One region of the Streptomyces sp. NPDC006529 genome, then DNA from elsewhere that is predicted to be linked to it. Evidence: predicted binding sites of a transcription regulator. Region 1 holds the regulator's gene; the other holds the start of a gene.
What was found. The regulator HrcA, encoded in region 1, represses chaperone genes, less so after heat shock. The targets are predictions, from matches to a motif close to TTNGCACTCNGNNNNNCNGAGTGCNAA.
Positions count from the first base shown of each region.

Region 2: groES (co-chaperone GroES) is a predicted target of HrcA. The motif match lies at 8,409-8,435, and genes of this name have one in related genera.

Region 1 covers NZ_JBEXPB010000021.1:75,578-87,224, forward strand. Annotated here, with positions in the region: gene rpsT (30S ribosomal protein S20) at 192-458, opposite strand; gene lepA (translation elongation factor 4) at 703-2,568, shown strand; gene ABZY31_RS17015 (AMP-binding protein) at 2,834-4,723, shown strand; gene hemW (radical SAM family heme chaperone HemW) at 4,802-6,034, shown strand; gene ABZY31_RS17025 (DUF3097 domain-containing protein) at 6,542-7,342, opposite strand; gene ABZY31_RS17030 (MBL fold metallo-hydrolase) at 7,371-8,096, opposite strand; gene hrcA (heat-inducible transcriptional repressor HrcA) at 8,316-9,332, shown strand; gene dnaJ (molecular chaperone DnaJ) at 9,333-10,469, shown strand; gene ABZY31_RS17045 (nitronate monooxygenase) at 10,582-11,647, shown strand, end outside.
Region 2 covers NZ_JBEXPB010000002.1:40,171-51,817, forward strand. Annotated here, with positions in the region: gene rimI (ribosomal protein S18-alanine N-acetyltransferase) at 22-516, shown strand; gene tsaD (tRNA (adenosine(37)-N6)-threonylcarbamoyltransferase complex transferase subunit TsaD) at 509-1,660, shown strand; gene ABZY31_RS02135 (hypothetical protein) at 1,657-1,956, shown strand; gene ABZY31_RS02140 (hypothetical protein) at 2,062-2,856, shown strand; gene ABZY31_RS02145 (class I SAM-dependent methyltransferase) at 2,786-3,970, opposite strand; gene ABZY31_RS02150 (polysaccharide deacetylase family protein) at 4,146-5,021, shown strand; gene ABZY31_RS02155 (polysaccharide deacetylase family protein) at 5,018-5,905, shown strand; gene ABZY31_RS02160 (GNAT family N-acetyltransferase) at 5,941-6,738, shown strand; gene ABZY31_RS02165 (FtsW/RodA/SpoVE family cell cycle protein) at 6,744-8,141, opposite strand; gene groES (co-chaperone GroES) at 8,583-8,891, shown strand; gene groL (chaperonin GroEL) at 9,024-10,655, shown strand; gene ABZY31_RS02180 (ester cyclase) at 10,770-11,459, opposite strand; gene ABZY31_RS02185 (SDR family oxidoreductase) at 11,534-11,647, opposite strand, start outside.

The DNA of each region.
Region 1 (11,647 bases):
GCACGTGCGAAGGCCCCGGTCGCTCCCCTGGGGAAGGGGGGCGGTCGGGGCCTTCGGGTGGTGCTGGTACTGCGTACTGCTGGTGTGCGCCGCACCCGCGTGGCGAACGCAGGCCGTGTGCGGCGCGGGGTGCCGGTCAGGAGCGGGAGAGAGGGCCCGCTGGTTCCGTTCCGGCGTTCACATCAGAAAGCTCAGCCCTGCAGGGCGGCAACCTTGAGAGCCAGCGCCGACTTCTTGTTGGCGGCGGCGTTCTTGTGGATGACACCCTTCGAGACAGCCTTGTCGAGCGCACGCGAAGCGGCGCGAGAAGCCACGGTGGCCTTCTCGACGTCACCGGCGGCGGCGGCCTCGCGGGCCTTGCGGATCGCGGTCTTGAGCGACGACTTGACGGCCTTGTTACGCAGGCGCGCCTTCTCGTTGGTCTTGTTCCGCTTGATCTGGGACTTGATGTTCGCCACGAAAGAGCCTTTTCAGGTTCAGAGTTTGATCTTCGGATTGTGTGCCGTCTGCTGAGAGGGCATGCGACACACAGCTGCCCAGGCTACCAGCCGCGCTCCGACCGGCCCAAACCGGCCGCACTGCCCCGGCCATGGGACCATGGGAGTCTGCGTATGGATCCGACATCGCGCCGACGAAGGCGACGAGAACCGACTTCCGCTCCCGACCACGCTTCCGACTGCGACCCGAGAATCAGGACACTGCGTGCCCGCGATCCCCAGCCACGTGCCCGAGCCGAGCCGTACCGACCCGGCGCTGATCCGCAATTTCTGCATCATCGCGCACATCGACCATGGCAAGTCGACCCTCGCCGACAGGATGCTCCAGCTCACCGGCGTCGTCGACTCGCGGCAGATGCGTGCCCAGTACCTCGACCGCATGGACATCGAGCGTGAGCGCGGCATCACGATCAAGTCGCAGGCGGTCCGTCTGCCCTGGGCCCCCACCACGGGGGACGACCAGGGCAGCACGCACATCCTGAACATGATCGACACCCCCGGCCACGTCGACTTCACCTACGAGGTCTCCCGCTCGCTGGCCGCCTGCGAGGGGACGATCCTCCTCGTGGACGCCGCCCAGGGCATCGAGGCGCAGACCCTCGCCAACCTGTACCTGGCGATGGAGAAGGACCTCGCGATCGTCCCGGTCCTGAACAAGATCGACCTGCCGGCCGCCCAGCCGGAGAAGTTCGCCGAGGAGCTCGCGAACCTGGTCGGCTGCCAGCCCGAGGACGTCCTGCGCGTCTCGGCGAAGACCGGTCTCGGCGTGGACGTGCTGCTCGACAAGATCGTCGCCACCGTTCCGGCCCCCGTCGGCCCCAAGGACGCCCCGGCCCGCGCGATGATCTTCGACTCGGTCTACGACTCGTACCGCGGCGTGGTCACGTACGTCCGTGTGGTCGACGGACAGCTCAACAAGCGCGAGCGCATCCGGATGATGTCCACCGGCGCCACCCACGAGCTGCTGGAGATCGGTGTCTCGTCCCCGGAGATGACCCCGGCCGACGGCATCGGCGTCGGCGAGGTGGGCTACATCATCACCGGCGTGAAGGACGTCCGTCAGTCCAAGGTCGGTGACACCATCACCAGCCTGCACAACGGTGCGACCGAGGCCCTGGGCGGCTACAAGGACCCGCGCCCGATGGTCTTCTCCGGCCTCTACCCGCTCGACGGTTCGGACTACCCGGACCTGCGCGAGGCCCTCGACAAGCTGCAGCTCAACGACGCCGCGCTGGTCTACGAGCCGGAGACCTCGGCGGCCCTCGGCTTCGGCTTCCGCGTCGGCTTCCTCGGCCTGCTCCACCTCGACGTGGTGCGCGAGCGCCTGGAGCGCGAGTTCGGCCTGGACCTGATCGCCACCGCGCCGAACGTGGTCTACCGGGTCGTCATGGAGGACGGCAAGGAAGTCACCGTCACCAACCCGAGCGAGTTCCCCGAGGGCAAGATCTCGGACGTGTACGAGCCGGTCGTCCGCGCCACCCTGCTCGCGCCCTCCGAGTTCATCGGCGCGATCATGGAGCTGTGCCAGCAGCGCCGCGGCACCCTCCTGGGGATGGACTACCTGTCCGAGGACCGCGTCGAGATCCGCTACACGCTGCCCCTCGCGGAGATCGTCTTCGACTTCTTCGACCAGTTGAAGTCCAAGACGCGCGGTTACGCCTCCCTCGACTACGAGCCCACCGGCGAGCAGGCCTCGGGCCTGGTCAAGGTCGACATCCTGCTGCACGGCGACAAGGTCGACGCCTTCTCCGCCGTCACGCACAAGGACGCCGCCTACGCCTACGGCGTGCGCCTGGTGGCGAAGCTGCGCGAGCTCATCCCGCGGCAGGCCTTCGAGATCCCGATCCAGGCCGCCATCGGTTCCCGGGTCATCGCCCGCGAGACGATTCGCGCCATCCGCAAGGACGTCCTCGCCAAGTGCTACGGCGGTGACATCTCCCGTAAGCGGAAGCTGCTGGAGAAGCAGAAGGAAGGCAAGAAGCGGATGAAGATGGTCGGCTCCGTGGAGGTCCCCCAGGAGGCCTTCATCGCCGTGCTGTCCAGCGACGAGTCCGGCGGCAAGAAGAAGTAGCCGCAGGCCGGAGCGTGCCCCGCGGCGCGCCGGGGGAGGGCCGGGACGCGGCCCCGCCCCCCGCCGCCCCGCGTCACCGGAACGGGTCCCCGCGCACACGCGCGGGGGCCCGTTTCGTTATGAACCGGCCGCCTGCCGACCCTTACGCGTGGGTGGGGCGGCCATCTACTCTGATCACTGCTCGTTGGTTACTCGCCAGTCACAAGAAACCCGCCAGTCCCCACGTCTTCACGCCCTAGCCGCGTGGACCGGTCCGGAGGATGTCGTGAGCGACACACAGACCATGATCGAGAACCGCCCGCCCACCGTGGCGGCCCTCTTCCTTGAGCGCGTCGCCGCGACTCCGAACGGCGAGGCCTACCGCTACCCGGTCATCGCCGCCCCCGGCCAGGGCCCGGACGAGTGGAAGTCGCTCAGCTGGGGCCAGGCGGCCGAACGGGTCTTCGCCATCGCCGCGGGCCTCGTCACCCTCGGGGTGCGGCCCGAGGAGCGCGTCGCCCTCGCCTCCAGCACCCGCGTCGAGTGGATCCTCGCCGACCTCGGCGTCATGTGCGCCGGAGCCGCGACCACCACCATCTACCCCAGCACCAACGGCGAGGAGTCGGCGTTCATCCTGGCCGACTCCGACAGCCGGGTGCTGATCGCCGAGGACGCCGCCCAGCTCGCCAAGGCCCGCGCGCACCGTGCCGACCTGCCGAGCCTGGCGCACGTCATCGTGCTGAACGCCGCCGACGCGATCGCGGCCGACGGGGACCCGGACGGCTGGGTGCTCTCCCTCGCCGACCTCGAAGCGCGCGGCGCCGAGCACCTGGCCAAGTACCCCGAGGCCGTCCGCGAGCGGATCGCGGCGATCACCGCCGACCAGCTCGCCACCCTCATCTACACCTCGGGCACCACGGGCCGCCCCAAGGGCGTGCGGCTGCCGCACGACAACTGGTCGTACATGGCCAAGGCCACCGTGGCCACCGGCATGATCTCCGCGGACGACGTCCAGTACCTGTGGCTGCCGCTCGCGCACGTCTTCGGCAAGGTGCTGACCTCGGGCCAGATCGAGGTCGGGCACGTCACCGCCGTCGACGGCCGGATCGACAAGATCATCGAGAACCTGCCGATCGTCCAGCCCACCTACATGGCGGCCGTCCCCCGCATCTTCGAGAAGGTGTACAACGGGGTCGCGGCCAAGGCCAGGGCAGGCGGCGGTGCCAAGTACAAGATCTTCAAGTGGTCGGTCGCCGTGGCCCGCGAGTACGCCAAGGTCACCCAGGACAACTTCCGCCGCACCGGCCACGCCAAGGCCCCCCTCGCCCTCACCGCCAAGCACCGGGTCGCCGACGCGCTCGTCTACGCCAAGCTCCGCGACGCCTTCGGCGGCCACCTGCGCGCCGCCGTCTCCGGCTCCGCGGCCCTCGCCCCCGAGATCGCCTACTTCTTCTCCGGCGCCGGCATCAACATCCTGGAGGGCTACGGCCTGACGGAGTCCAGCGCGGCCAGCTTCGTCAACCCCGGCGAGGCCTACCGCACCGGCACCGTCGGCAAGCCGCTCCCCGGCACCGAGGTCCGCATCGCCGACGACGGCGAGATCCTACTGCGCGGCCCCGGGATCATGGAGGGCTACCACAACCAGCCCGAGAAGACCGCCGAGGTCCTCGAAGCGGACGGCTGGCTGCACACCGGCGACATCGGCGAGCTGTCCGCGGACGGCTATCTGCGCATCACCGACCGCAAGAAGGACCTGATCAAGACCTCGGGCGGCAAGTACGTCGCTCCCGCCGAGGTCGAGGGCCGCTTCAAGGCGATCTGCCCCTACGTCTCCAACATCGTCGTCCACGGCGCCGACCGGAACTTCTGCTCCGCGCTCATCGCCCTCGACGGCCCCGCCATCCTCGGCTGGGCCGCCGAGAACGGGCTGGAGGGCAAGACGTACGCCGAAGTCGTCGCCGCGCCCGAGACCAACCGGCTGGTGGAGACGTACGTACAGACCCTCAACGAGGGCCTCCAGCGCTGGCAGACGGTCAAGACCTTCCGGCTCCTGCCGCGCGACCTCGACGTCGAGCACGGCGACCTCACGCCCAGCCTCAAGCTGAAGCGGCCGGTCGTCGAGCGCGAGTTCAAGGCTCTCATCGACGAGATGTACGCGGGCGCGAACGAGGCCTGACGGGCCCCGGACCGGGCCGTCCCGCACGCAGCGCCGACCGCGGCGGGCGTGCGGGGCGGCGTGCGGGACAATGGGGGCATGCCTTCCGCCCTCCCCGACGGGGAACCCCTGCCCGAAGACGGCTCGCTGCCGTCGCACGCCCTGGTGGGTGCGGCGGACCGGCCGCTCGGGTTCTACCTGCACGTCCCGTACTGCGCCACGCGCTGCGGCTACTGCGACTTCAACACCTACACCGCCACCGAGCTGCGCGGCACCGGCGGGGTCCTCGCCTCCCGCGAGAACTACGCCGACACCCTCATCGACGAGGTGCGCCTCGCCCGCAAGGTGCTCGGCGACGACCCGCGGGCCGTCCGCACGGTCTTCGTCGGCGGCGGTACGCCCACGCTCCTGCCGGCCGCCGACCTGGTCCGGATGCTCGCGGCGATCCGGGACGAGTTCGGCCTGGCCGAGGACGCCGAGATCACCACCGAGGCCAATCCGGATTCGGTCGATCCGGCGTACCTGGCCGAACTGCGGGCCGGCGGCTTCAACCGGGTCTCCTTCGGCATGCAGAGCGCCAAGCAGCACGTCCTGAAGGTGCTGGACCGCACGCACACCCCCGGGCGCCCCGAGGCGTGCGTCGCGGAGGCGCGGGCGGCGGGCTTCGAGCACGTCAACCTCGACCTGATCTACGGCACCCCCGGGGAGTCCGACGACGACTGGCGGGCCACGCTCGCCGCCGCGCTCGGCGCCGGTCCCGACCACATCAGCGCCTACGCCCTGATCGTCGAGGAGGGCACGCAGCTGGCCCGCCGGATCCGCCGGGGCGAGGTCCCGATGACCGACGACGACGTGCACGCCGACCGCTACCTGATCGCGGACGCGGTCATGGCGGAGGCCGGCTACCACTGGTACGAGGTGTCGAACTGGGCCACCACCGAGGCCGGGCGCTGCCTGCACAACGAGCTGTACTGGCGCGGGGCCGACTGGTGGGGCGCGGGGCCGGGGGCGCACTCGCACGTGGGCGGGGTGCGGTGGTGGAACGTGAAGCATCCGGGGGCGTACGCGGCCGCGCTGGCCGCGGGGCGGTCGCCCGGGGCGGGGCGGGAGCGGCTCTCCGACGAGGACCGGCGGGTCGAGCGGATCCTGCTGGAGCTGCGGCTGGTGGGGGGCGTGCCGCTGTCCCTGCTGGCCGCGGCCGGGCGCGCCGCGGCGGGGCGGGCGCTGGCGGACGGGCTCCTGGAGCCCGTGCCCTTCGGCGAGGGCCGGGCCGTCCTCACCCTCCGCGGGCGGCTCCTGGCCGACGCGGTGGTCCGCGACCTGGTCGACTGACGGGCCGGCTCGGCCTCCCGGGCCCGGGCTCACGGGCCTGGCCCGCCAGCCCGTTGGCCTCTCGGCGTCCCTCCGGGCTTCGCCCCATCCGCGCCCGCATCTGTGGCGCTGAGCCCGGCCAAATCCAGCCTCGCCGGTGTTTGAGGCGCCCCCGGAGGGTCCCCGAGCCGTACCCGGCGTCCAGCCTGGGTCGCGGGCCGGGCCTGCTGCCCCTCCGCGTCCCTCCGGGCTTCGCCCGGCTGGCGCCCGTATCCCTGGGGGCGCTTAGCCCGCCAAATCCAGCCCCGCCGGCGTTTGAGGCGCCCCCGGAGGGTCCGCTCAGCCGCACCCGGCGTCCAACGCACGTCGCGGGGCAGGTGCCGCTCCGTCTGCCCTCCGGGGGCGCCTCAAACGCCGGCGAGGCTGGAGTGGGCGGCGTGGCACGTCGGCGAGCTGGACGTGCGGGCGGGGTAGGTCAGCGAGCTGGATGGGCGGGCGGGGCCGGGCCGTGACCTGGGCCGCGCGGGGTCAGGGGGCCGTGACGAAGTCGATCAGTTCTTCCACGCGGCCCAGGAGGGCCGGTTCCAGGTCCTGGTAGGTGTGGACGCGGGAGAGGATGTGCTGCCAGGCGGCGCCCGTGTTCTCGGGCCAGCCCAGGGCGCGGCAGATGCCCGTCTTCCAGTCCTGGCCCCGGGGGACCACCGGCCAGGCCGGGATGGACAGGGCGGACGGTTTGACCGCTTGCCAGACGTCGACGTACGGGTGGCCCGCGACCAGGACGTCCGGCGAGGTCACCACGGCCGCGATGCGCGACTCCTTCGAGCCGGGCACCAGGTGGTCGACCAGGACGCCGAGGCGGGCGTCCGGCCCCGGGGCGAACTCCGCCACGATCGCCGGGAGGTCGTCGATGCCCTCCAGGTACTCCACCACCACGCCCTCGATGCGCAGGTCGTCGCCCCACACCCGCTCGACCAGTTCGGCGTCGTGGCGCCCCTCGACGTAGATCCGGCCCGCCCGCGCCACCCGCGCCCGCGCCCCCGGGACCGCGATCGACCCCGACGCCGTGCGCGCGGGGGCCGCCGGGGCCCGGGAAGGGCGCACCAGGGTCACCACGGCCCCCTCCAGCAGGAAGCCGCGCGGTTCCATGGGGAACACCCGCCGCTTGCCGAAACGGTCCTCCAGGGTCACCGTGCCCGCCTCGCAGCCGACCACGGCGCCGCAGAAGCCCGTACCGGCCTCTTCGACCACCAGGTTCGGGTCCGCGGGGACCTCCGGGACGGGGCGGGGGCGCTTCCACGCGGGGGTCAGGTCGGGCGAGTACTCACGCATCCGGCCGACGCTAGGAGGCCCGGCGCCCTCACGCACGCGACACGCCGAACCGCCGGGCCAGTGTGTCGCGTTGCGCACGCACGAAGCCCGCGTCGACCACCGCGCCGTGACCGGGTACGTACAGCGCGTCGTCCCCACCCAGCGAGAGCAGCCGGTCCAGGGCCGCGGGCCACTGCCCCGGCACCGCGTCGGGCCCGGCCTGGGGTTCACCGGACTCCTCGACCAGGTCCCCGCAGAAGACCACCTCCCGCTCGCCCGGCACGCACACCGCCAGATCGTGCCCGCTGTGCCCGGGCCCGACGTTGGCCAGCAGCACCTGCAGCCCACCCAGCTCCAGGGTCCACTCGCCCGACACCAGGTGCCGCGGGAGCAGCAGCGCCCGCGCCGCCTCGACGGCCTCGGCCCGCGCCAGCCCCTGGCGCACCGCGTCCTCGCACAGCTCCTCGCGCCCCGTGTCCAGCAGCGCGTCCAGCCCCACCGCGCCGAACACCTCGGCCTCCGGGAACGCCGCCGAGCCCAGCACGTGATCGAAATGGGCGTGCGTGAATGCGAGATGCGTCACCCGGCGGCCCGTCATCCGCTCCGCCGCCGCCCGCAGCCCGGCCCCCTCCGGCAGCGAGGATCCCGGGTCGATCAGCAGGACCGCGTCATCGCCCACCACCAGCCCCGCGGTGCAGTCCCACACCGGCAGCCGCAGCCGCCCGGACCTCGCCGTCAGCCGTTCCCACCCCGCGTCTTCCCAACCGATGTCCATGCCGCGACGCTAGTCGAGCGGCCGCTCCCCGCGCGGTACCTTTGCGGGCCGCGAGGGGCGGCCCTTGCTATCGCCGTACGTACCCGCCGTACACTGACCGGGGGATCTCTGGCACTCGCCGTCCGCGAGTGCCAGCGGCACTCACCACGAGAACCCGGTGACCAGCCCGTCCGGGCAGGGGCAGTACGGCAACAGGCATCACAGACGGAGGTGTGCGCGATGCTCAGCGAACGCAGACTCGAAGTGCTGCGCGCCATCGTCCAGGACTACGTCGGGACGGAGGAGCCGGTCGGCTCCAAGGCGCTCACCGAGCGGCACCGGCTCGGCGTCTCGCCCGCCACCGTGCGCAACGACATGGCCGTGCTGGAGGAAGAGGGCTACATCGCCCAGCCCCACACCAGCGCGGGGCGCATCCCCACGGACAAGGGCTACCGCCTCTTCGTCGACAAGCTGGCGGGCGTCAAACCCCTGTCCAGCCCCGAGCGGCGGGCCATCCAGAACTTCCTCGACGGCGCCGTCGACCTCGACGACGTGGTCGGCCGCACGGTGCGGCTGCTCGCGCAGCTCACCCGGCAGGTCGCCGTCGTCCAGTACCCGAGCCTGACCCGCTCCACCGTCCGGCACGTCGAGCTCCTCTCGCTGGCCCCGGCCCGCCTGATGCTCGTCCTGATCACGGACACCGGCCGGGTCGAGCAGCGGCTCGTCGACTGCCTGACGCCCTTCGGGGAGACCTCGCTCGCGGACCTGCGGGCGCGGCTCAACAGCCGGATCGTCGGCCGCCGGTTCACCGACGTGCCGCCGCTGGTGCAGGACCTCCCCGAGTCCTTCGAGACCGAGGACCGGGCGACGGTCTCCACCGTCCTCGCGACCCTCCTCGAATGCCTCGTGGAGGACGCCGAAGAACGGCTGATGATCGGCGGAACCGCCAATCTCACCCGCTTCGGCCACGATTTCCCCCTGACGATCAGGCCGGTGCTCGAAGCGCTGGAGGAGCAGGTCGTGCTCCTCAAGCTGCTGGGCGAGGCCAACGAGTCGGGAATGGCCGTACGGATCGGGCACGAGAACGCCTACGAGGGGCTGAACTCCACGTCGGTCGTCTCGGTCGGTTACGGTTCGGGCGGCGAAGCAGTCGCCAAACTCGGCGTGGTCGGACCGACCCGCATGGACTACCCCGGAACGATGGGAGCGGTACGCGCAGTGGCACGTTACGTCGGACAGATCCTGGCGGAGTCGTAAGTGGCCACGGACTACTACGCCGTACTCGGCGTGCGCCGCGACGCTTCCCAGGACGAGATCAAGAAGGCCTTCCGGCGCCTCGCGCGTGAACTCCACCCGGACGTGAATCCGGACCCGAAGACGCAGGAGCGCTTCAAGGAGATCAACGCGGCCTACGAGGTGCTCTCGGACCCGCAGAAGAAGCAGGTCTACGACCTCGGCGGCGACCCGCTGTCCAACTCGGGCGGCGGCGGCGCGGGCGGGTTCGGAGCCGGGGGCTTCGGCAACTTCTCGGACATCATGGACGCCTTCTTCGGCCAGGCCTCGCAGCGCGGACCGCGCTCGCGGACCCGCCGCGGCCAGGACGCCATGATCCGCCTCGACCTGGAACTCGACGAGGCGGCCTTCGGGACGACCAAGGACATCCAGGTCGACACGGCCATCGTCTGCACCACCTGCTCCGGTGAGGGCGCCGCTCCCGGCACCTCGGCGCAGACGTGCGACATGTGCCGCGGCCGCGGCGAGGTCTCGCAGGTCACCCGGTCCTTCCTGGGCCAGGTCATGACCTCGCGCCCCTGCCCGCAGTGCCAGGGCTTCGGCACCGTGGTCCCCACCCCGTGCCCCGAGTGCGCGGGCGACGGCCGGGTCCGCTCCCGCCGCACCCTCACGGTCAAGATCCCGGCCGGCGTCGAGAACGGCACCCGCATCCAGCTCGCGGGCGAGGGCGAGGTCGGCCCCGGCGGCGGCCCCGCCGGCGACCTCTACGTCGAGATCCACGAGCTGCCGCACAGCACCTTCCAGCGACGCGGCGACGACCTGCACTGCACGGTCACCATCCCGATGACGGCGGCCTCCCTGGGCACGAAGTGCCCGCTGGAGACCCTGGACGGCATGGAAGAGGTGGACGTCCGCCCCGGCACCCAGTCGGGCCAGTCCATCCCGCTCCACGGCCGCGGCGTCACGCACCTGCGCGGCGGCGGCCGGGGCGACCTGATCGTCCACGTCGAGGTCATGACCCCGAACAAGCTGGACGCGCAGCAGGAGGACCTGCTGCGCCAGCTGGCCAAGCTGCGCGGCGAGGAACGGCCCACCGGCCAGTTCCAGCCCGGGCAGCAGGGCCTCTTCAGCCGCCTGAAGGACGCGTTCAACGGGCGCTGACCACCCCGCCTGAGGGCGCCCCGCGCGGGCGCCCTGCGGGCCGGGCAACCGGACTGCGCCGGGCGTCTCGCGTGATTCGGTCTGGTGCGGGGGACATGGCACGATGCTGGGCATGTCCTCCGCACCGAACGGTCTTCACCAGTACCCGATCGTGCAGGCCCCGATGGCGGGCGGCGGATCCTGTCCGCCGCTGGCCGCCGTCGTGAGCGAGGCGGGCGGGCTGGGCTTCCTGGCCGGCGGCTACAAAACGGCCGACGGCATGTACCAGGAGATCAAACGGACGCGCGGGCTGACCCGCCGCCCCTTCGGCGTCAACCTCTTCGTGCCGCAGACGGCTTCGGCCGCCTCGGCCGACCCCGCCGCCATCGAGGCCTACCGGGGGCAGCTCGCCGGAGAGGCGAGCTGGTACGACGTCTCGATCGCCCCCGAGGACACCGTCGGCACCTACGACGACGGCTACGAAGCCAAACTCGCGATCCTCCTCGAAGACCCCGTCCCCGTGGTCTCCTTCACCTTCGGCTGCCCTCCGGCCGAGGTGCTGACCGCCCTGCGCCGGGCCGGTACCCGCAGCGTGGTCACCGTGACCTCCGTCGAGGAGGCCCGTACCGCGCAGGCCGCGGGCGCCGACGGCATCTGCGTCCAGGGCATCGAGGCGGGCGGCCACCAGGGCACGCACCGCGACGATCCGCACACCGACGGCACCGCGGGCGTCGGCCTGCTGGCGCTGGTCGGGCAGGTACGGGAAGCGGTCGCGCTCCCGATCACCGCCGCGGGCGGCCTCATGCGGGGCTCGCAGATCGCCGCCGTGATCGCCGCCGGCGCGGAGGCGGCGCAGCTCGGCACGGCCTTCCTGGCCTGCCCCGAGTCGGGCGCCGACCCGCTGCACAAGAGGGCGCTGACCGACCCGCTCTTCCCGCACACCGAACTCACCCGGGCCTTCTCCGGGCGGCCCGCGCGGGGGCTGGTCAACCGGTTCATGCGGGAGCACGGGCCGTACGCGCCCGCCGCCTACCCCCAGGTCCACCACCTGACCGCCGGCCTGCGCAAGGCCGCGGCGGCGGCCGGGGACCCGCAGGGCATGGCGCTGTGGGCGGGCCAGGGCCACCGGCTGGCGAGACCCCTGCCCGCCGGGCAGCTGGTGGAAGTACTGGCGGCCGAACTGGCCGAAGCGCAGCGCG
Region 2 (11,647 bases), on a different contig from region 1:
CCGGCCGTCCTGCTGCGCGAGATGCGCTGGTGGGACATCGGGCCCGTGCTGGAACTGGAACACGAGCTGTTCCCCGAGGACGCCTGGTCCGCGGGGATGTTCTGGTCCGAACTGGCCCACGCCCGCGGCCCGCTCGCCACCCGCCGCTACGTGGTCGCCGAGGAGGCGGACGGCGGCCGCCTGGTCGGCTACGCCGGGCTCGCCGCCGCCGGTGACCTGGGCGACGTACAGACCATCGCGGCGGCCCGCGACCAGTGGGGCACCGGGCTCGGCGCCCGGCTGCTCACCGACCTGCTCGGCGCCGCCACCGCGTTCGAGTGCGCCGAGGTGCTGCTGGAGGTACGGGTCGACAACACCCGTGCCCAGCGGCTCTACGAGCGCTTCGGCTTCGAGGCCATCGGCTTCCGCCGCGGCTACTACCAGCCCGGCAACGTCGACGCGCTCGTGATGCGACTCTCCGATCCCGCAAGCTCCGTCTCCACGGACGGACCCGTACAAGGTGAATCCCATGGCTGACGAACCGCTCGTCCTCGGTATCGAGACGTCCTGCGACGAGACCGGTGTCGGTGTCGTGCGCGGCACCACGCTGCTCGCCGACGCGATCGCCTCCAGCGTGGACGAGCACGCGCGCTTCGGCGGGGTCGTGCCCGAGGTGGCCTCCCGCGCGCACCTGGAGGCGATGGTCCCCACCATCGAACGCGCCCTGAAGGAGGCCGGGGTCAGCGCCCGCGACCTCGACGGCATCGCGGTGACCGCAGGCCCCGGCCTGGCGGGCGCGCTGCTGGTCGGCGTATCGGCGGCGAAGGCCTACGCCTACGCGCTCGGCAAGCCGCTGTACGGCGTGAACCACCTGGCGTCCCACATCTGCGTGGACCAGCTGGAGCACGGGCCGCTGCCCGAGCCCACGATGGCCCTGCTGGTCTCCGGCGGGCACTCCTCGCTGCTGCTGGCCCCCGACATCACCAGCGACGTCCGGCCGCTGGGTGCGACCATCGACGACGCGGCGGGCGAGGCCTTCGACAAGATCGCGCGGGTGCTCCAGCTCGGCTTCCCGGGTGGCCCGGTCATCGACCGGCTCGCGCGCGAGGGCGACCCGAAGGCGATCAACTTCCCGCGCGGGCTGACCGGGCCGCGCGACGCGGCGTACGACTTCTCCTTCTCCGGGCTGAAGACCGCGGTGGCGCGCTGGATCGAGGCGAAGCGGAAGGCCGGCGAGGAGGTGCCGGTGCGCGACGTGGCCGCGTCCTTCCAGGAGGCCGTGGTGGACGTGCTGACGCGCAAGGCGATCCGGGCGTGCAAGGACGAGGGCGTCGACCACCTGATGATCGGCGGCGGCGTCGCGGCGAACTCGCGGCTGCGGTCCCTGGCGCAGGAGCGCTGCGACGACGCGGGCATCGTGCTGCGCGTGCCCCGTCCCAAGCTGTGCACCGACAACGGCGCGATGGTGGCGGCGCTGGGCGCGGAGATGGTCAAGCGGAACCGGCCGGCCTCGGACTGGGACCTGTCGGCGGACTCCTCCCTGCCGGTGACCGAGCCGCACGTGCCCGGGGCGTCCCACGACGGGGAGCACGCGCACGGCCACGACCACGGGCAGCCGCACGGGCACGCGCACGACCACGATCACGTGCACGAACTGAGCAAGGACAACCTGTACTCATGAGCACCACCGTCGCCGTCATGTGGGAGGCCCGGGCCGCCGACGGCCGGGGCGGCGAGCTGCTGGAGTGGGCCCGTTCGCAGGTGCTCGCGCGCGAACCGGTGCGGCGCGAGGTGTTCCGGGCGGCGCAGGACCGGGTCCTGGTCATCACCTGGTGGCAGACCGGGCCGGAGGCGGCGGACGGCAGCGCGGGCACGGGCGCGGACGCGCTGCCCGAACTGCCCGAGCCCCGCGCCGACCTGATCGCCCGGCCGGTGCACCGGTGGCGCTTCGAGTCCGTCGAGCTGACCGGCGGCTGACGCACGGCCGGCCTGCGGTCGGCCCGCTACCGGCCCGCGGCCGGCCGCGAACGCGGCGGCACGTCCGGGCCCGGAGCGTTCCGGAGTGCCGCTATGGTCATGCGCATGCCCCGCCCCGACCTGCCGCCCCCGCCGCCGCCCGCGCACCTGCGTGCATGGCTGGACCAGACCGCCATCCGGGCCGACCGGGCCCGTTTCCTGGGCGAGTTGGAGCGGCTCAGCCTGGGCACGGGGCGGCTGCTGCTGCTCTGGGCGGTCAGCGCCGTCTTCGCCCTCGGCTGGTCCTTCGTCGGGATGGCCCTGATGGCCTTCGAAGAGGGCGTCCTGGTCGAGGCGTTGGTCGGCGCGGTCTTCCTGGTGCTGGGCGCCGGGGTGCTCGTACCGGCCGGGTTCTGGTTCGTGTGGGGCGTCAAGCGGGACCGCCGCGTCCGCCAACTGCTGTGCGCGTGGGCCGAGTCGGACCGCGATCCGGTGAACGACCGCAGGCTGCGCATGCCGGGGCGGAGTCTGGTCTGGCTGATGTCCTCGTTCGTCCTGTGCGCGCTCGGGCTGTGGGTGACCTTCGGGAGCGCGGTCGGGGCCCGGCCCGGCGCGGACACGTACGGCGAGGTGGCCTACCTCATGGGCCTCGGGATGATCCTGTGGATCACCGGGCTGCTGGGCGCCGGGAAGGCGGCCGCGCACTACCGCTGGGCGCTGCGCGCCTTCCGGCCCGTCCCGCCGGCGGCCGACTCCGTGGCCGCGGCCGCGCCCGGGGAGCCCGGCGCCGGGGAGCCCGCCGCCGGGGCCGGCCCCCTGGCCGGGGAGCCCGCCGCCGGGGCCGCGACCGTCACCGCTCGGGTGCCCGCGCAGGAGCGCCGATCAGCATCGCAGGAGCGCCCGCCACTCGGGTCAGGATGACCGTCGCCGAGTTCGGTCCCTGCGGTTTGACCTTGCGGCGCAGTTCCTCCGGTTCGATCGCCGAGCCGCGCTTCTTGACGGTCAGGACGCCCACCCCGCGCTCGCGCAGCAGCGCCTTGAGCTTCTTGAGGCCGAAGGGCAGCACGTCGGTGATCTCGTACGCGGTCGCGTACGGCGTCGCGTGCAGCTCGTCCGCGGTGATGTAGGCGATGGTGGGGTCGATCAGCCGCCCGCCCAGCTGCTCGGCGACCTCCGCGACGAGGTGGGCACGGATGACCGCCCCGTCCGGCTCGTAGAGGTAGCGCCCCACCGGTCCGGCCTCGGGGTCCGGCAGCGGATCCTCGGTGCGCAGGGTGCGCGGGCCGGGGAGCAGGGTGGCGCGGACGGCGCCCGGCGAGGTGCCGAACCAGAGCACGGCCTCCTTCACGTCGCCGCCGTCGGAGATCCACTCCGCCTCGGCCTCGGCGGGGACCGCCTCGTGCGGGATCCCCGGGGCGATCTTGATGGCCGCGTACTTCGCTGCCCGGGCGGTCCCGACGGCCCAGGAGAGCGGCGGCGAGTACCCCTCGGGGTCGAAGATCCGCCCGCGTCCGCCGCGCCGCGCCGGGTCGAGGAAGACGGCGTCGTAGCCGGCGGTGTCGACCTCGGTGACGTCGGCCTCCACGACCTCGATCAGGTCCGCCAGCCCCAGCGCCGCCGCGTTGGCGCGGGCCACGGCGACGGTCAGCGGGTCCCGGTCCACGGCGAGCACCCGGATCCCGGCGCGGGCCAGGGCCAGCGCGTCCCCGCCGATGCCGCAGCACAGGTCGGCGACCGACCGTACGCCGAGCGCGGCGATCCGCTCGGCGCGGTACGCCGCCACGGAGGCCCGGGTGGCCATCTCGCCGCCGCCCGGCGTGAAGTACATGCGGTACGCGTCCTCGGCGCCGAACTTCACCACCGCGCGCTGTCGCAGCCGGGCCTGCCCGAGGGCGGCGGAGACCAGCTCGGCGGGGTGCTCGCGGCGCAGCCGGGTGGCCACCGCGATCTCCCGGGCCGGGTCGTAGTCGTGCAGCGAGTCGAGCAGGGCCTGCCCCTCGGGGGCGAGCAGGGCGGCGAGGTCGTCGGGGTTCACCGCTTCATTGTCGGACAGTGTGGGCCACTCGATGGATCGTCCGGCGCCGGTCGCGGTGTCGCCGGGGGCGCGCGGGGCCCTGGTGCCAGGATGCGCTGCTATGCAGCTAGTAGGAAAAAAGGAAGATAACGCGCGTATCGGTCGCCGCGCCGCGGGTCCCCGCGGCCGGTACGGGGTGGCGCTGGCCGCGCTGCTGGTCGCCGCCCTGGGGTCGGCCTGCGGCTCCACGGAATCCGCCCCCGCGGTGAAGGACAAGAAGGCGAAGACGGCGGAGTCCGGCCAGAACGGCGCATCCGGCGCCCGGGGCGGCCCCGCGGTCACCGCCGAGCAGCTCCAGCGGGCCCGGGCGCTGGCCGCCAAGAAGTGGGGCCTGGCCGCTGCGCCGCTGGCCGCGCCCCCGGCGCCGAAGACGAAGCCGGAGATCACCTTCCGCAAGGGCTTCGAGGTGGAGGACGGCGAGGGCCTCCCGCCGGTCTTCACGACCGTGCCCACCGAGGACAAGGTCGTCTTCCTGACGATCGACGACGGTGCGGAGAAGGACCCCGAGTTCCTGAAGATGATGCAGGAGCTGAAGATCCCGTACACGGCGTTCCTCAGCGACTACCTGGTGCGCGACAACTACGCGTACTTCAAGCAGATGCAGTCCCTGGGCGTGGGCATCAACAACCACACGCTCAACCACCGCTACCTGCCCGCCCTCTCCTACGAGAAGCAGCGCCAGGAGATCTGCGGGATGCAGGACACCATCGAGAAGGAGTTCGGCAAGCGCCCGAAGCTCTTCCGGCCGCCCTACGGCAACTACAACGAGGACACGCTGCGCGCGGCCAAGTCGTGCGGCGTGAAGGCCGTCCCGATCTGGAACGCCGAGGCGTTCACGGACAAGATGGACTGGCGCGAGTACGACCAGGACCTGCACCCGGGCGACATCATCCTCACCCATTTCCGGGGCCGGGAGGACTGGAAGGGCACGATGCCTGACATGATCCGACAAGTGATGAAGACCGTCACGGCGAAGGGATACGCCGTGGCCCGCCTGGAGGACTACTTGTGAGCATCGCGCGCCGGTTGACGGCCGGAACGCTGGCGGCCGGCGCGCTCGCGCTGTCCCTTTCGGGGTGCGGGAACAGCGTGGACCCGATCGAACGGCTCGGCCGCAAGACCACGGAAGCGTCGCAGGGGGCGGCGAGCGGTACGCCGTCCCCCGCGCCGTCCGCGAGCGCCGTCCCGCCGAGCCCCGCCGCGAACGACGCCCACCGGCGGTGGGGCCTCGCCAAGCCGCTGGAGTTCGCCGCGAAGCCCGCGCAGAAGCCGCAGCTCCCGAAGGCGGCGCCGGGCCGGATACCCGTGGTGGACCGAATACCCGTGCCCGCCGGCGAGAAGACGGTCTTCCTGACCTTCGACGACGGCGCGGAGAAGAACCCCGAGTTCCTGAAGATGGCGGCCGACCTCAAGCTGCCGATCAGCATGTTCCTGACCGACAACATCGCCTCGTCGGACTACGGCCACTTCCAGTCGCTGCGCGACAACGGCTCGCACAGCACGGTCAACAACCACACGCTGACCCACCCGAACCTGCGCACGCTGTCCTTCGCGGCGCAGAAGAAGGAGATATGCGGCCAGCAGGAACGCCTGGAGAAGCGGTTCGGCGCGAAGCCGCCGCTCTTCCGCCCGCCGTACGGCAACTACAACGACGACACCCTGCGGGCCGCCTCCGAGTGCGGGCTCTCGTACGCGGTGCTGTGGCGGGCCTCGATGCAGATCAACAACTTCCAGTACGCGGAAGGCAGCGCCCTGAAGCCGGGTGACATCATCCTGGCCCACTTCCGCGGCCCCGCGGAGCTGAAGGGCTCCACCGAGATCGAGATGACCACCCGGATGCTCCAGCGCATACAGGAACAGGGCTACAAGATCGGGCGGTTGGAGGACTACCTCTAGTCAGCTCCTCGACGGCGGCTGGTTAGGGTGCGGGCATGCACGCACCGGACCCCGGCATGCGCCGGATCACCGCATTCCTCTCCGGCTTCGCGCGGCGCCAGGCCGAGCGCACGGTCGCGGTGCCCGGCGGGTTCGCGGCGCTGGACGACACCTTCCACGCCTCCCGGGCCGACAACCAGGTCGTCATCGACGACCCCGCGGCCGTGGACCCGGCGGCGCTGGCGGGCATTGCGGACGCGGCGCTGGGACACCTGCCGTTCCGGCTGGTCAGCGTCCTCGACGACGAGGGCGGAGCCGCCTGCGCGCCGTCCATGGTCCGCGCCGGGTACGCCCACCTGCCCCTGGTCGTCCTGCGGCACACCGGTCCGCCGCCGCCCGCCGCGGGCCCCGGGGAGCCCGCCGCCGGGGAGGTGGAGGCGGCCGCCTTCCGCGAGCCGCTGGCCCGCCGCTGGCGCGGCTTCCTGCCGGACGTCGGGGACGAGGTCCTGCGCCAGCTCGTGGACCGCCGCCGGGCCCGCCTGCGGGGCGCCGAGACCGTGCGCTTCCTGGGCGCCCGTACCCCCGGAGGGGACGTCGCGGCCTGGGCCGACCTCTACCTCGACCCGGCCTCCGGCACGGCCCAGATCGAGGACCTGATGACCGCCGCGGACCGGCTGGGCCGCGGCTACGGCGACGCCGTCCTGGCCGCGGGCCTGCGCGCCGCCGCCGAGGCGGGCTGTGCCACGCGCTTCCTCACCGCCGACGAGGCCGACTGGCCGCGCCACTGGTACGAGCGCCGCGGCTTCGCCCCCGTCGGCCGGGTGCACGTCTTCGAGCGCGACCAGAGCCTCTAGGACGCCTACGCCACCGCCGCCAGCGTGGCCGGCGGCTCCGACACCGGCAGGGAATCCGCCTCCCGCTGGCGCTCCGCGCTGTCGCTGATCCGGATCAGCAGCCCGATCATGACCCAGTTGGCCAGTAGGGACGAACCGCCGCTCGCCAGGAACGGCAGCGCCTTTCCGGTGAGCGGGATCAGCCCGGTCACGCCGCCCGCGACCACGAACACCTGGAGCGCCAGGGCCGACGCCAGGCCGACCGCCAGCAGCTTGCCGAAGGGGTCCCGGGCCCCGAGCGCCATCCGCAGCCCCCGCTGGGCCAGCAGCGCGTACAGCAGCAGCACGGCCATCACCCCGGCCAGGCCCAGCTCCTCGCCGACCGTGGTCAGGATGAAGTCGCTGCGCCCCGCGAAGCTGATCAGTTCCGGGTGGCCCATGCCGAGCCCGGTGCCGGTGACCCCGCCGGTGCCGAAGCTGAACAGCGCCTGCGCCGACTGGTCGGAGGTGATGCCCGGCGGCCGCGGGTTCTGGTAGTACGACAGCGGGTCCAGCCAGGCGGCGACGCGCCCCTTGACGTGCGGCTCGGTCGAGCCGACGACGAAGGCGCCGAGGGCGGCCATGATCCCGCCGCACACGATCCAGCTGGTGCGCTCGGTGGCGACGTAGAGCATCACCACGAACACCCCGAAGAAGATCAGCGAGGTGCCGAGGTCGCGCTCGAAGACGAGCACCATCAGCGAGACCAGCCACACCGTGATGATCGGGCCGAGCTGGCGCATCGGCGGCAGCCGCATGCCGAGGAACTTGCGGCCCGCCAGGGCCAGGGTGTCGCGGTGCAGGACCAGGTAGCCCGCGAAGAAGACCGCGATCATGATCTTCACGAACTCGCCCGGCTGGAGCGACAGCCCGAAGAGGTTGATCCACCGCTTGGCGCCGTACTTGTCCGCGCCGAAGAACGCGGGCGCGATCAGCAGCACCAGCGAGACGACCATCGTGATGTAGATGAACCGCTGGAGCAGCCGGTGGTCGCGCAGCAGCGCCACCACCGCCAGCGCGGCCGCGACGCCCACCACCGACCACATCAGCTGCCCCGGCGCCACCGCCGGGGAGTTGTACCGCTCGATGTACGACTGGTCCAGCCGGTGCAGCAGCACCAGCCCGAGCCCCGTCAGCAGCATCGCCAGCGGCAGGATCAGCGGATCCGCGTACGCCGCGAACCGGCGCACGCCCAGGTGCCCCACGAGCGACAGCAGCGTCATGCTGACCGTGAAGCCCGTGAGGTTGTCGGGCAGCCGGTCGTTCAGCGCGAGTCCCGCACTGGCGTGCCCGGCGACCGTGATGACGACGACCAGGCCCAGCAGCAGCGCCTCCGTACGGCGACGGGCGCCCGAGGTCGACGTGCGCGCGCTCAGGCCGCGCACGGCACGCCGCCACCGTCGGTGCACCGCGGGCCGGCCGCGGTGGAACCGGGCGTCCGCGCCCCCGGTGACGAGGCAGCGGCACCCGGTACGCTCGGGCCCGCGGCGGCCCCGGGTCCTGTCTGCTCGGCATTGAGGCGCTTTATCTTCATATCGTCTACGACGTGTCCCGCGCTCCCGTGGTTGCCTGCGAGCCCCTCGGCGAGCAGTGTCTCGCCCCACACGTGACCCCGCCCCGGCCCCGCATCCGACGCGACGCCGGACCCAGAATTGGCACTCCGCTTGACCGAGTGCTAATCGCCGGAATAGTCTCGGGCCTGGCACTCGCCACTGGTGAGTGCCAACACAGCGACAGGCAGGTCCGGCACCCGCGACGACGGAACCACCTGGTCGCCACCCCAAAACAGTTAACCCCGTGAGATCTCCGAAGGGGGAGACCGGAACGTGACGACCACCAGCTCCAAGGTTGCCATCAAGCCGCTTGAGGACCGCATCGTGGTCCAGCCGCTCGACGCCGAGCAGACCACGGCCTCCGGCCTGGTCATCCCGGACACCGCGAAGGAGAAGCCCCAGGAGGGCGTCGTCCTCGCTGTGGGTCCGGGTCGCTTCGAGGACGGTCAGCGCCTGCCGCTGGACGTCTCCGTCGGCGACGTCGTCCTGTACAGCAAGTACGGCGGCACCGAAGTGAAGTACAACGGCGAGGAATACCTCGTCCTCTCGGCCCGCGACGTGCTCGCGATCGTCGAGAAGTAAGACACTTCACCAGTTTTGCTGTGAGCTGCGCCCCTGGTCACCCCTGCTGATGCCGGGCGGCGAGGGGCGTAGTTCGTTCAGGCGGTCGCGGTGAGCGGCCGGGGATCGCAACGAGAGGGCTGTACCGCTCCCATGCCGAAGATTCTTAAGTTTGACGAGGACGCCCGTCGCGCTCTGGAGCGCGGCGTCAACAAGCTTGCCGACACGGTCAAGGTGACGATCGGCCCCAAGGGCCGCAACGTCGTCATCGACAAGAAGTTCGGCGCCCCCACCATCACCAACGACGGTGTCACCATCGCGCGCGAGGTCGAGCTCGACGACCCGTACGAGAACCTGGGCGCCCAGCTCGTGAAGGAGGTGGCGACCAAGACCAACGACATCGCGGGTGACGGCACCACCACCGCCACCGTGCTGGCCCAGGCGCTGGTCCGCGAGGGCCTCCGCAACGTCGCCGCCGGCGCCTCCCCGGCCGCCCTGAAGAAGGGCATCGACGCGGCGGTCAAGGCCGTCTCGGCCGAGCTGCTGGAGACCGCCCGTCCGATCGAGGACAAGTCCGACATCGCCGCCGTGGCCGCGCTCTCCGCGCAGGACACCCAGGTCGGCGAGCTGATCGCCGAGGCGATGGACAAGGTCGGCAAGGACGGTGTCATCACCGTCGAGGAGTCCAACACCTTCGGCCTGGAGCTGGAGTTCACCGAGGGCATGGCCTTCGACAAGGGCTACCTCTCGCCGTACATGGTCTCCGACCAGGAGCGCATGGAGGCCGTCCTCGAGGACCCCTACATCCTCATCAACCAGGGCAAGATCTCGTCCATCCAGGACCTGCTGCCGCTGCTGGAGAAGGTCATCCAGGCGGGCGCCTCCAAGCCGCTGCTGATCATCGCCGAGGACGTCGAGGGCGAGGCGCTCTCCACCCTCGTCGTGAACAAGATCCGTGGCACCTTCAACGCCGTGGCCGTCAAGGCCCCCGGCTTCGGTGACCGCCGCAAGGCGATGCTCCAGGACATGGCCGCCCTCACCGGCGCCACCGTCATCGCCGAAGAGGTCGGCCTCAAGCTCGACCAGGCCGGTCTGGACGTCCTCGGCACCGCGCGCCGCGTGACGATCACCAAGGACGACACGGTCATCGTCGACGGTGGCGGCAGCCACGACGACGTCGTCGGCCGCGTCAACCAGATCAAGGCCGAGATCGAGTCCACGGACTCGGACTGGGACCGCGAGAAGCTGCAGGAGCGCCTGGCGAAGCTCGCCGGCGGCGTCTGCGTCATCAAGGTCGGCGCCGCCACCGAGGTGGAGCTGAAGGAGAAGAAGCACCGCCTGGAGGACGCCATCTCGGCGACCCGCGCCGCGGTCGAGGAGGGCATCGTCTCCGGCGGTGGCTCCGCGCTCGTCCACGCCGTCAAGGTCCTCGAGGGCAACCTCGGCCTCTCCGGCGACGAGGCCACCGGTGTCGCGGTCGTGCGCCGCGCCGCCGTCGAGCCGCTGCGTTGGATCGCGGAGAACGCGGGCCTGGAGGGCTACGTGATCACCGCGAAGGTCGCCGAGCTCGACAAGGGCCAGGGCTTCAACGCCGCGACCGGCGAGTACGGCGACCTGGTCAAGGCCGGCGTCATCGACCCGGTCAAGGTCACCCGTTCCGCTCTGGAGAACGCCGCCTCCATCGCCTCCCTGCTGCTCACGACCGAGACCCTGGTCGTCGAGAAGCCGGCCGAGGACGAGGGCGACGCCGGTCACGGCCACGGTGGCCACGGCCACAGCCACTGACCTCCGTCGGTGACGTGCTGAGCCGGCGTCGGTACTGCCGGCAGTAGCGAGAGAGGGCCCCCGTTCCACTGGAACGGGGGCCCTCTTCGTCTGCCGCGGTCCGTTTGCCGCGGCTCACCTGCCCATGCTGCGCATCAGGCCCGGTGCGTCGCAGTACCACCAGTCTTCCGCGATCTGCCCGTTCTCGATCCGGACGGTCGTGCAGCCCGACATGGCGACGGCCCTGCCGGTCGGCGCGAGCCCCATGAACTCGCCCTTGTGCGTGCCCTTCCAGTCCCACAGCGTGGTGACGCAGTCCCCTTCGGCGACCTGGCGCGTGATGTCGAAAGTGAAGTCGAAGGCGTCGCGCCACATGCCGATCGTGCGCCGCATGCCGTCGCGGCCGTTGCCCCGGCCCTCGGTGTCCATCATGTCGTGGGTGACGTACCCCGCCGACACGCACTCGTCGATGGCCTCGAACCGGCCCTGCTCCGCGATCTCCTTGAACACCCGGTTCGCGATGAGGGTGTTGAGGTGCTGTTCGCGGACCACGTCGAGGTTGGTGAAGGTGGGCATGCCGTCGCAGAGGCTCACCATCTCCTGGAACATCCGCTCCGTCTCCGGGAGCTGAGAGTTCCTCATGGCGTCCTCGTACGACGGGAATTCGACCAGGTCCACGTAGTGCGTCCCCGCCTCGCGGTCCTTGCCGATCAGGGTGTGCGTGACCGTGCGCCTGCCCGCGGTCTCTTCGGCGTAGCGGTCGATGAGGGCGTTCATCTCGTCGAACCGTCGCGTCTCGTAATCGATAATCTGTACGAATGTCATCGCGTCGCCTCCCGGCGGGATAGGGACACGTCCAGTTTAGGGAGGATGGGGCCGTTTGGGTGGTTACCGGGTGGTTACTGTGGTCCGTACTTGCGGCCCGTCCGCGAGGACACCCCGCCCAGCAGCCCGCGCGGAGCCAGCTTCACCATGCTCATCAGCGCCTTGTAGCGCGGGTCCGGGATCGAGAC